4 regions of the Paenibacillus sp. ClWae2A genome follow, and region 1 is predicted to be linked to each of the others. Evidence: riboswitches for the same ligand, from Rfam matches in the RefSeq annotation. Region 1 holds a riboswitch; each other region holds the start of a gene.

Region 1 (2,205 bases):
ATATCCAGAGCTTTGGTAAACTTGTGGCCATCCGCCGTTTGAATACTGCATGTTGATCAAAAAGTTAATTCCTTTGATTGCAGCTGTGGAGTATCGCGGATCATTCGTCTTTTTAAATTCCTTCGCCAATCTTCTAATTTCTGAGTATGTAGCCTTGTTGTCTATCGTGGACTTCGCCCACTCTCCACTTGTCTGTTTATAATCCTTCCTCCAACCTCCATCCGGCAGCTGGTTCTTCAAAATATCAGAAATACTCGCTGTAGTACCCGATGCATCCGCAGCAGATACCGTCCCTATAGGGAGAACTGCCATTCCAATTGCTGAGAACACCATCGTACATGCCAGGACAAAAGTAATTATTTTCTTCGCTTTCAAATGTAACACTCTCCTAGGTTCGTTTTTATAAATCTCCCACTTCTACTTTACCTATGATACGTGTCCCCAACCCCCCCTTTTTTTGTATTTTCGCATAATAAAATCAATTTAAATCCAATATATGGATTGGATAATCAGATAATATGCAAAAAATCGATTTTTGTCAATATATGCAACTTAATGAATATAATCTCTCTAATCCTACATAACGGAATAGTTCTTTTAACTCATGACAAACCTATTTATTTATCCAAATTCATCTTAAACGAATCAATAATGACGTTTTTGTCATGAATGATACCCAAACTTGATCCCTTCTTTCATATAAAAACCTTAATTCCGCTAACATTGAGGTATTAAGAAAGGGTTTAAATGGGTTTGACAATTACGCATTTATGCAATATAGTTTCAAATAGTTACAAAAACTTAATTATTCATTGCCGAGTTTCATGTTTGAAAACGGGGGAACCATTTTGGGTGAATTATTCTTATACATAGGAAATATAGGGAACCTTCTACCGAACCCTTAGCTAACTCCGTAGGCATCGAAGGGAGAACATTGATTTTGAAAAAACTGATTATCTCCATTTTTGGAGCAGCTGTATTATTTACATCCGGGGCAACAAGCACAGAGGCAAGCAGTATCAACTCCGTAGTGAACAACATGACAGGTATACCTTACAAATGGGGTGGCACGACTGTAGCCGGCTTCGACTGTTCCGGGTTTATGAGATATATTTTCAACAAATACAGCATTGAATTGCCACGTACTTCGCAACAGCAAGCCAAAGCAGGTACTCCGGTAGCCAAAAGCAATGTTCGGACAGGTGATCTGGTGTTCTTTAATACAACAGGCAAAGGCATTTCACATACAGGTGTATATATCGGCGGCGGACAATTCGCTCACGCCTCCAGCAGCAAAGGTGTAAGCATCACGAAGTTATCGAATCCATACTTCAATGATCGTTACGTAACAGCACGTCGGGTAACTGGACAGTTTATGTACGATAAAATGTTGGGTAAAATGTAATTCACACACAAAAAGGCATCGGTTATTAACCGGATGCCTTTTTTGTACTTAAAAATGTATGTTGCATTGCTTACTAATGCAACGCCTTCTGCACTCGCATCGCACCCTGAGACAGGGCATGTCCTCCTCCAACAGCTCCGGCCACGGCTACGGTCTCCATGATCTCCTGATCTGTGGCACCCTTGGCACGGGCTTCTTCTACATGGTAGAAGGTACATACCTCATTGTTGGCAAACAATCCAATGCCGAGCGCAATTAATTGTTTTGTCTTCGCATCAATCACGCCAGGTTGGAAACATTCTCCGGTAAACTCATGATACGACTTCACCACACCTGGCAGTACATCGCTTAATGCTCCAATCTGATCCTTGTAGGCATAAACTTTATCATTCATCAATGTCATCGCTTGTAGCACACCCTCTCGGCTATAGTTACAGATCTTCCTCACTGTACCTATCTTCTCTCCCAAGTGAGTCAATTATGCCAACAAATCATGGTAATTCCAAACATTTAACGCTTATGGCTCTGCCATAATTATAAACTGTTACTCACTAAGTGGACTCTGGCGCGGCTCGCTGAACAGCTGATATCGGTAACTGCGATCCAGCTTGACGACACGTCTATTCTGACGACGGATAAGTACCTGCTCGCCATCCCAGGCAACAACAATCCCGGTTACATCGTTTGACTCCAGCTCGTCCCGTACTACTCTTACTTTCTCACCTGACAGACGCAGGGCGTCCAATTCTGTATCACTGATCATGTTCATGGCTCCTATATTCCAAATTTATTTACAAAAA
Region 2 (2,205 bases), on a different contig from region 1:
CTCTCCTTCGGAGGACCGATCACATTCAAAAATGCAAAGCAACCCAAAGAGGTGCTGGCGAAGGTTCCCATGGACCGGTTTTTCATTGAAACAGATGCTCCATATTTGACACCTCACCCTTATCGAGGGAAGCGAAATGAGACAGCGCATGTACGTCTGGTTGCAGAGGCAGCTGCGGAAATTAAAGGCATTTCGGTGGAGGAAATTGCTGCAATAACAACCAAAAATGCCATGGAACGATTTGGAATTCGTTAAAAAAACGAGTAAATGAGGTGAAAAAGGCAGGTAAGCGGAGTTAATTTGCCCTTTGATCCAAATAAATCAAGAATATTACAATATTTTAACCAAATATTCAGAAAAACGTACTTGATCAACGCTTTACAACATGCATCAAAACAGGATATCATCTTTTCAGTGAATTGTTGTGCGGAAAAATGGACAGATGTTCGGGGGATGAACAAAGGGACACTTTCCGATGATACAACATTACTTTCATGAATCAGTCTCGCTGAGTCTCCGTTAACGGAGAGCGGGGGAACCAATAGGGCTTAAACATCGGTGTATTTGGCCGATGCGCAACGTTCGCTGACCCAAAAGCAGCGAAGGGAACTGCGAAGCCGTATTTGATTTCTTCTTTGGGTCTCGGGGTGAATTCAAGGGCGTCCGCCATGAGCGGGTGACCTAAGATAGGGCGGCTCTCTTTCGCCCGAACCCGACAGCTAACCTCGCAAGCGGAAAAAGAGAGGCAACCTCGTGCATGAATTTCCGATATTCAAAATCATTCGGAAGCCACGAAAGAGTTCCTCTTACACTCTTTCTTTGGCTTTTTTGTTTTTGAATAAAAGAAATATTGTCATCATACGGTAGGTATTCAGGAGGATGACATCATGTTGCGAAGATTGATTCATGGTGCAGAACCGGATTATGTTGGTCCGATCTGTGTTCTGTAGAAAATTTGGTATAGTCACGTCAAAGACATCATGCATTACTTTAGACGACGAGGCTATGAAGGAGGACGGAGAAGTGGGCACATTCCAACCAGAAGAGACCCATGAGTCACGATCATCCAGTAAGTCTTTCGCGTTGCGGTGGAAGCATGAGAACATGCGTCAAATGGCATTGATCGCGATTTTCTCAATTGCGCTTACAATCATGATCTTGTTAGTCGTTTACGGTCAGGCCGGGAAACAAATTTCACTGGTTATTGACGGCAAAGCTCAGGTGGTAGAGACTCGTACAGGAATGCTTCAGGAAATGCTGGAGGAGCAGTCGATCACAGTCAGCCCTCACGATAAGGTATCCATGTCCATGAACGGGGCGATTACAGATGGAGACCGAATCGTTATTGAGCGGGCCGTTCCAGTTAACATTACGGCAGACGGAGACACCAAGACTCTGTATACAACCGATTCATCGGTAGAAGATGCAATTCAAAAATCAGGTATTCAAGTTGAAAGTAATGACAAAGTGTATCCGGCGCTTGGAACTGCCATCAAAGCGGATATGAAGATCCGTGTAGTGCGCGTAACAAAGCGTACAGTAAATGTAGAGCAACCGATCGCTTACAAAGTAATTAAAACGGCTGACCCTAGCTTGTACAAAGGGGATAACCGTGTCGTTGTGAACGGCAAAGAAGGCACACTTGTACAGCACATCGAAAAGGTATTTCAGGATGGAGAATTGGTCTCCAAAAAAATGGTCGGCAAATCTGTCGCGAATAATCGTGTAGATAAAGTGATCGCTGTCGGCACCAAAGCAAAACCGGTTGTGAAAGAACCTGAGATTCAGACCGTATCGGCTCAAACTTCAACAACCAAAAAGGCTACAACAACGAACTCGAAGAAAACATCTGCCTCGGGCAGCAAAGTAATTACCGTATCCGGGACTTCTTTTAAATACTCCAAAGTACTTAAAAATGTATCCATGACTGCCTACTCTTCCGAAGAGCCTGGCATTGGAACTAAAACAGCTTCCGGTACTCGTGTAACGGAAGGGCGCACCATTGCGGTTGATCCCAAAGTCATTCCAATTGGCTGGTGGGTGTATATCGAAGGTCTGGGATTCCGTCGTGCGGAAGATACAGGCGGTGCCATTAAAGGCAACAAAATTGATGTATATTATGACAGTGTGAAGCATGCCCTGAATTTTGGACGTAAGAAAGGCAAGACGGTCTACGTGATCGGTCCGGTGAAGCCGGAAGCGAAC
Region 3 (2,205 bases), on a different contig from region 1:
AAGTACAGGCTTCGCGGACGAACTGTCCGATAATATCATCAACCGGCTCCCATTCATCCACCAGTGTATCTCCAACATCAAAAAACAACCATTTCAATCCACCTACATCCGGCACGCCAATTCCTCCTTGTAAGCCACAGGTGATTCCTGATCCTAATCTAAAAGTTCGTGTTCAAAAAGTCTGGTCTTCAGTACCGAGAAGATGGAATGAAGCTAGAAATGGAGTAGCGGAGCGTAGGGAAAACTACGTGAGCAACTACAATGTTTCCGAAGGAAACATACTTCGTAAGCATATTCTTATTCGGCTGAATTTCATATTCGATGCTGATGATGCCGCTAGGCATCCTTCGTAATCAAAAGCAGACTTTTTGAACTACCTTTAAAACCATAAAAAAGAAGACTCACCATCTTGCATGAGTCTCCTCAAACTTCCGTTTATCGATACATTCAATTATAACAGGCACCTCACACCTGAGCAATCACAAGCTATGGCATTAACCATTGAGGAGAAAGCCAACTTCCCCATTGAGCGAATATACAATCCGGTCTGCGCCCATGCCCCGATAGATGCCCTTTGGATGACTCTGCTCCGTAATGACGCACAGGGATTTCGATGTCCATGAACGGCAGATCTGTAAATAACGACAGGTCAGATTCAGGCTGTTCTCGAAAATAAACACGTTGCCTACGCTGCCCTGCGGCAAAAACCATTTTTGAGCTGCAGCCGTATTCATGCGAATGACATGCTCTACTCCGATTCTACGGAGTCTGCGCTCTTCCCCTGCACTGTTGGTTAGAACGGCAAACGGCATTTTTTTGTACATCAGCAATTTGATAAATTTGCGTCCTGCTTCATTTGGAGCAGTCACTAAGATCATCTCAGTATCCATCATTCGTTCCTCCCTTGGCGTGAAAAGACAACAAAAAAGAAGCGTGGGGGACCAAGGCCTCCCGAACGCTTCTTAAAGAACCCATGGCGAAAACGCCATGAACCAGCGTACGGCTTGTTGCCTCTCCCTTTAACGCTTACGAGGTTAGCTGACGGATTCGGGCGCGAGAGTCGCCCTATTTCCGGCTGTCACCGGAAAATTCACCCCATGAATGCCTACTGTCCTGGACAGCGCATTCTGTTGGTTCCCCCGTTTCCCACTCATGAATGAATGGAAACTCAGCGATTAAAACATCGTTCGTATATCTTAAAATAAGATCGAGCGATATTATCGTTTGTTTCGTTTTTCAGGTACAATTTAGTTTAAATTGAAATTACGTTATGAATCATACACCCGTGCCATGACGGTGTAAAGTCCGCACAGATCACCGAATCGACAGATTTTCGGCAATACTCACATATAATAACGCTTACAATAAGGTCATACTCTATCCATCTCTTTAAATCTATCTAATTCTCACTCTGACGAAATTCCCTTCGCAATTCATTCACGTATTCTGCACAACTTGCCTGTTTTGATTCTTTTAACACCATATTAGTTTTGCATTATTTAATTGCAACCAATATAATAAGAGATATCAGATGATACCATGGAGGCGATTTAGATGACAGTCTACGATTACAAAGTGAATACCCTTCGCGGTCAAGAAGTTGAAATGTCCGACTACCGTGACAAAGTGTTACTGATTGTGAATACGGCAAGCTCATGCGGACTTACACCTCAATTCAAAGGTCTGCAAGAATTGCAAGACAAGTTCCAGGATGCACCCTTTGAAGTCCTTGGTTTTCCAAGTAACCAGTTTGCACAGGAAAAAGGATCTTCCGACGATATTGCCGAGTTCTGTCAGATGAATTATGGCGTGAGCTTCCCCATGTTTGAGAAAATTGATGTGAACGGCTCAAGCGCTCACCCTCTCTTCCAGCACCTTAGCAAAGAAGCACCCGGCCTGCTCGGATCCAAAGCAATCAAATGGAATTTCACCAAATTCCTTGTGGATCAGAACGGACAGGTCATTAAACGTTATGCTCCCAAAACAACACCGGACAAGATTGAAGAAGATATCAAGAATTTGCTGCAAAAATAATACATTGGCCACCCGCAGCCGGAAGGTAGAGCAGCATTGCCCCGGTAATGGATGGCCTTTTTTCTCAAACCTTAATGTCAGACTGTTCAAAAAGACAAAAAAAGAAGCTTTCCATTAATGGAAAGCTTCTTCTTAATCGTTCATATGATGCGGTCGAGAGGACTCGAACCT
Region 4 (2,205 bases), on a different contig from region 1:
CTCTACAAAAGAGATATTCATTTAGCAAGTCTTCCTTCCCAAGAAAAAAAATGAAACAAAAGTTCCGGTAATTTCGTTTATATTATAACGGGATGGGTAAAAACATCATAAGGGCACGGACGAACGAACGCAAAATGAACCTGTTGATGTCGCAGGATATGCCCCGAGTATAACTTGCAACATGAATAAGGATTGAAGCACAAAAAAACCGCCGGATACATTCCTGCGGAGAATGTACCGGGCGGTTCTGTTATGCTTCTTGCTTCGTTCCAGTATGGTTAATGGTTACAGCATCATGTTGCTCAGCTTGTCCCTAGTCAAGGGCCAGTGATTCATATGCGTCCGTGCTCATAATCCGTTTCGCGCCAACATAACGATTGGCCCAGTAGTTTTCACTCAATGCACTGATCGTAACACCTTTGGAAGAAGATGAGTGTGCGAACTTTCCATCCCCTACAAAGATTCCTACATGAGATACGCCTTTACCTGTTGTATTAAAGAATACCAGATCGCCAGCTCTCATTTCCATGCGGGATACGGAATCACCCATGTCGAATTGGGAACTGGATTGGCGAGCCAAATCAATACCCAACTTGTCGAATACATACCGTGTAAATCCGGAGCAGTCAAAGCCGTTGAGCGTTGTTCCTCCACTTTGATATGTAGTTCCCATTGCTGAATCAATTACTTTGTCCATCTTAGAATCTGCGAATGCGCTACCTGCACCAAGCGATAATGCGAATGTGATGCTAAGTACAGCTGCGGTTAATTTCTTCTTGAACAAGAGATATTCCCCTTCCAACGCCTGCGAGGTTAGCTTAAGGATTCGGTTGAAGGTCCCCTATGATCCCTCTGTAGCAAGATCAATTCACCCATAACTGGTTCCCCCGCTTCCCAGGTGCCAGGAATTTGGCTATGCTAGTTATGCACCTGCGAAATCAAGAAATGACGATTTAATTTTAAGTAGTTACAAATATGAATGTAAAGATTACAAAGTTGTTACTAAAAACTCACTGCGATTATTGTAACAGAGGAGTACGGCTTTGGCAACGTTTAGCAACAAATTTAGCAAAAAAAACCTCGACCTTTGACGGGGAAAGGTTGAGGTTTGCCTATTTATAAGTACATATTAGGCCATGAGTTTAACATGTGATGGTAACAATTTTTAAACTATCTGCTCTAACCTTTGGATGTTTTGGACTGCCATAACCGGAAATGGGCGCATATTTTCCACAGGCTCAATAGACATCTGGCAAGTGGATACGTCTGTTGTAGTATAAGTCCGGTGAGTCCTGTTAGTAACCATGAGGCTGAAGTGAATGCCCCGAAGATAAGCAGATGAATACCGCCCAGCAGCAGTGCAATGCCGATCACGGTGACGAGATGACGCAGTGCAATCCAGAGCGCTTTGAGTGTGCCGTGAGCGCCGCCTTCTCCTTCTGGTGCCGACACACCGAACTGCATGTAGAGCAGGGCATGGTGGATGATCCAACCATATACAATCCAGGCAGCAACATAAGGTATACCAGGCAAAAGTAATTGAAGGGAATGAAATCCGTCCATGAGAATCGAGTAAAGCTTCGGTATGAGCCAGTAGGCGGGCAGAAGTATCAATAAAGTACGTATGGTGTGGAGCAGCAGCATCGGTTTCCACAGATTTTTGATTCCGCGGACGAAGGGGATGCGCTCTTCTGTAGAATTAAAGTGCTGAAGTGAGTAGAGCAGTCCTGCCTGAATGAGGGGGCTGATCAACATGCGAGCCAGCAGCATGCCCCCCAGAATCCATAGATAACGATGAACCTCCGGATGGGTAGACAGGTTAAGTTGACTTTCCATTTTGAACAAAAGTGTACTCAGCTCCCCGGCATCAGCATCTGGATAGCGCAGGAGTAGTGGGATGACCGCCGATTGTACCATTCGATAGAAGAAATATCCCCAAATGAGTTGATAAAGAAATAAGAGTGCGGCAATGAACATATGCTGACGGACGAGAAACCAGCCTTCACGTATTTTCGCTTTCACCGTTTCCACCTCACCATGACAGACCTCCGAATATGGCTTCTATTAGTTTGGTTACACTCATGCTCCAGCGGGACTTCGTCTGCTCATCCAGTCCGGATTTCAGGAAATTATTCATATGGCGGTTCTCCAGCACGATCGTGTACAGGGGATCGGTCATGGCCCAGGATACGGGGGATGTGTGAG

What was found. Region 1 has a riboswitch for cyclic di-AMP ahead of QVE09_RS08385 (C40 family peptidase). Riboswitches for the same ligand answer to the same signal wherever they lie in the genome.
Region 2: another riboswitch for cyclic di-AMP. It lies ahead of QVE09_RS29695 (resuscitation-promoting factor); the one in region 1 lies ahead of QVE09_RS08385 (C40 family peptidase).
Region 3: another riboswitch for cyclic di-AMP. It lies ahead of QVE09_RS20255 (HAD family hydrolase); the one in region 1 lies ahead of QVE09_RS08385 (C40 family peptidase).
Region 4: another riboswitch for cyclic di-AMP. It lies ahead of QVE09_RS30710 (C40 family peptidase); the one in region 1 lies ahead of QVE09_RS08385 (C40 family peptidase).

What each region holds. Positions count from the first base shown of each region.
Region 1 is NZ_JAULSQ010000002.1:532,487-534,691, forward strand. It holds gene pelA (pectate lyase) at 1-375, opposite strand, end outside; cyclic di-AMP (ydaO/yuaA leader) riboswitch at 804-935, shown strand; gene QVE09_RS08385 (C40 family peptidase) at 941-1,405, shown strand; gene QVE09_RS08390 (carboxymuconolactone decarboxylase family protein) at 1,479-1,808, opposite strand; gene QVE09_RS08395 (hypothetical protein) at 1,950-2,168, opposite strand.
Region 2 is NZ_JAULSQ010000020.1:15,391-17,595, forward strand. It holds gene QVE09_RS29690 (TatD family hydrolase) at 1-255, shown strand, start outside; cyclic di-AMP (ydaO/yuaA leader) riboswitch at 497-750, shown strand; gene QVE09_RS29695 (resuscitation-promoting factor) at 1,024-2,205, shown strand, end outside.
Region 3 is NZ_JAULSQ010000007.1:104,522-106,726, forward strand. It holds gene QVE09_RS20250 (HAD family hydrolase) at 1-115, opposite strand, end outside; gene QVE09_RS20255 (HAD family hydrolase) at 495-893, opposite strand; cyclic di-AMP (ydaO/yuaA leader) riboswitch at 1,009-1,184, opposite strand; gene QVE09_RS20260 (glutathione peroxidase) at 1,555-2,034, shown strand; tRNA gene QVE09_RS20265 (tRNA-Leu) at 2,183-2,205, opposite strand, start outside.
Region 4 is NZ_JAULSQ010000023.1:18,464-20,668, forward strand. It holds gene QVE09_RS30710 (C40 family peptidase) at 314-784, opposite strand; cyclic di-AMP (ydaO/yuaA leader) riboswitch at 788-925, opposite strand; gene QVE09_RS30715 (hypothetical protein) at 1,180-2,022, opposite strand; gene QVE09_RS30720 (M1 family metallopeptidase) at 2,033-2,205, opposite strand, start outside.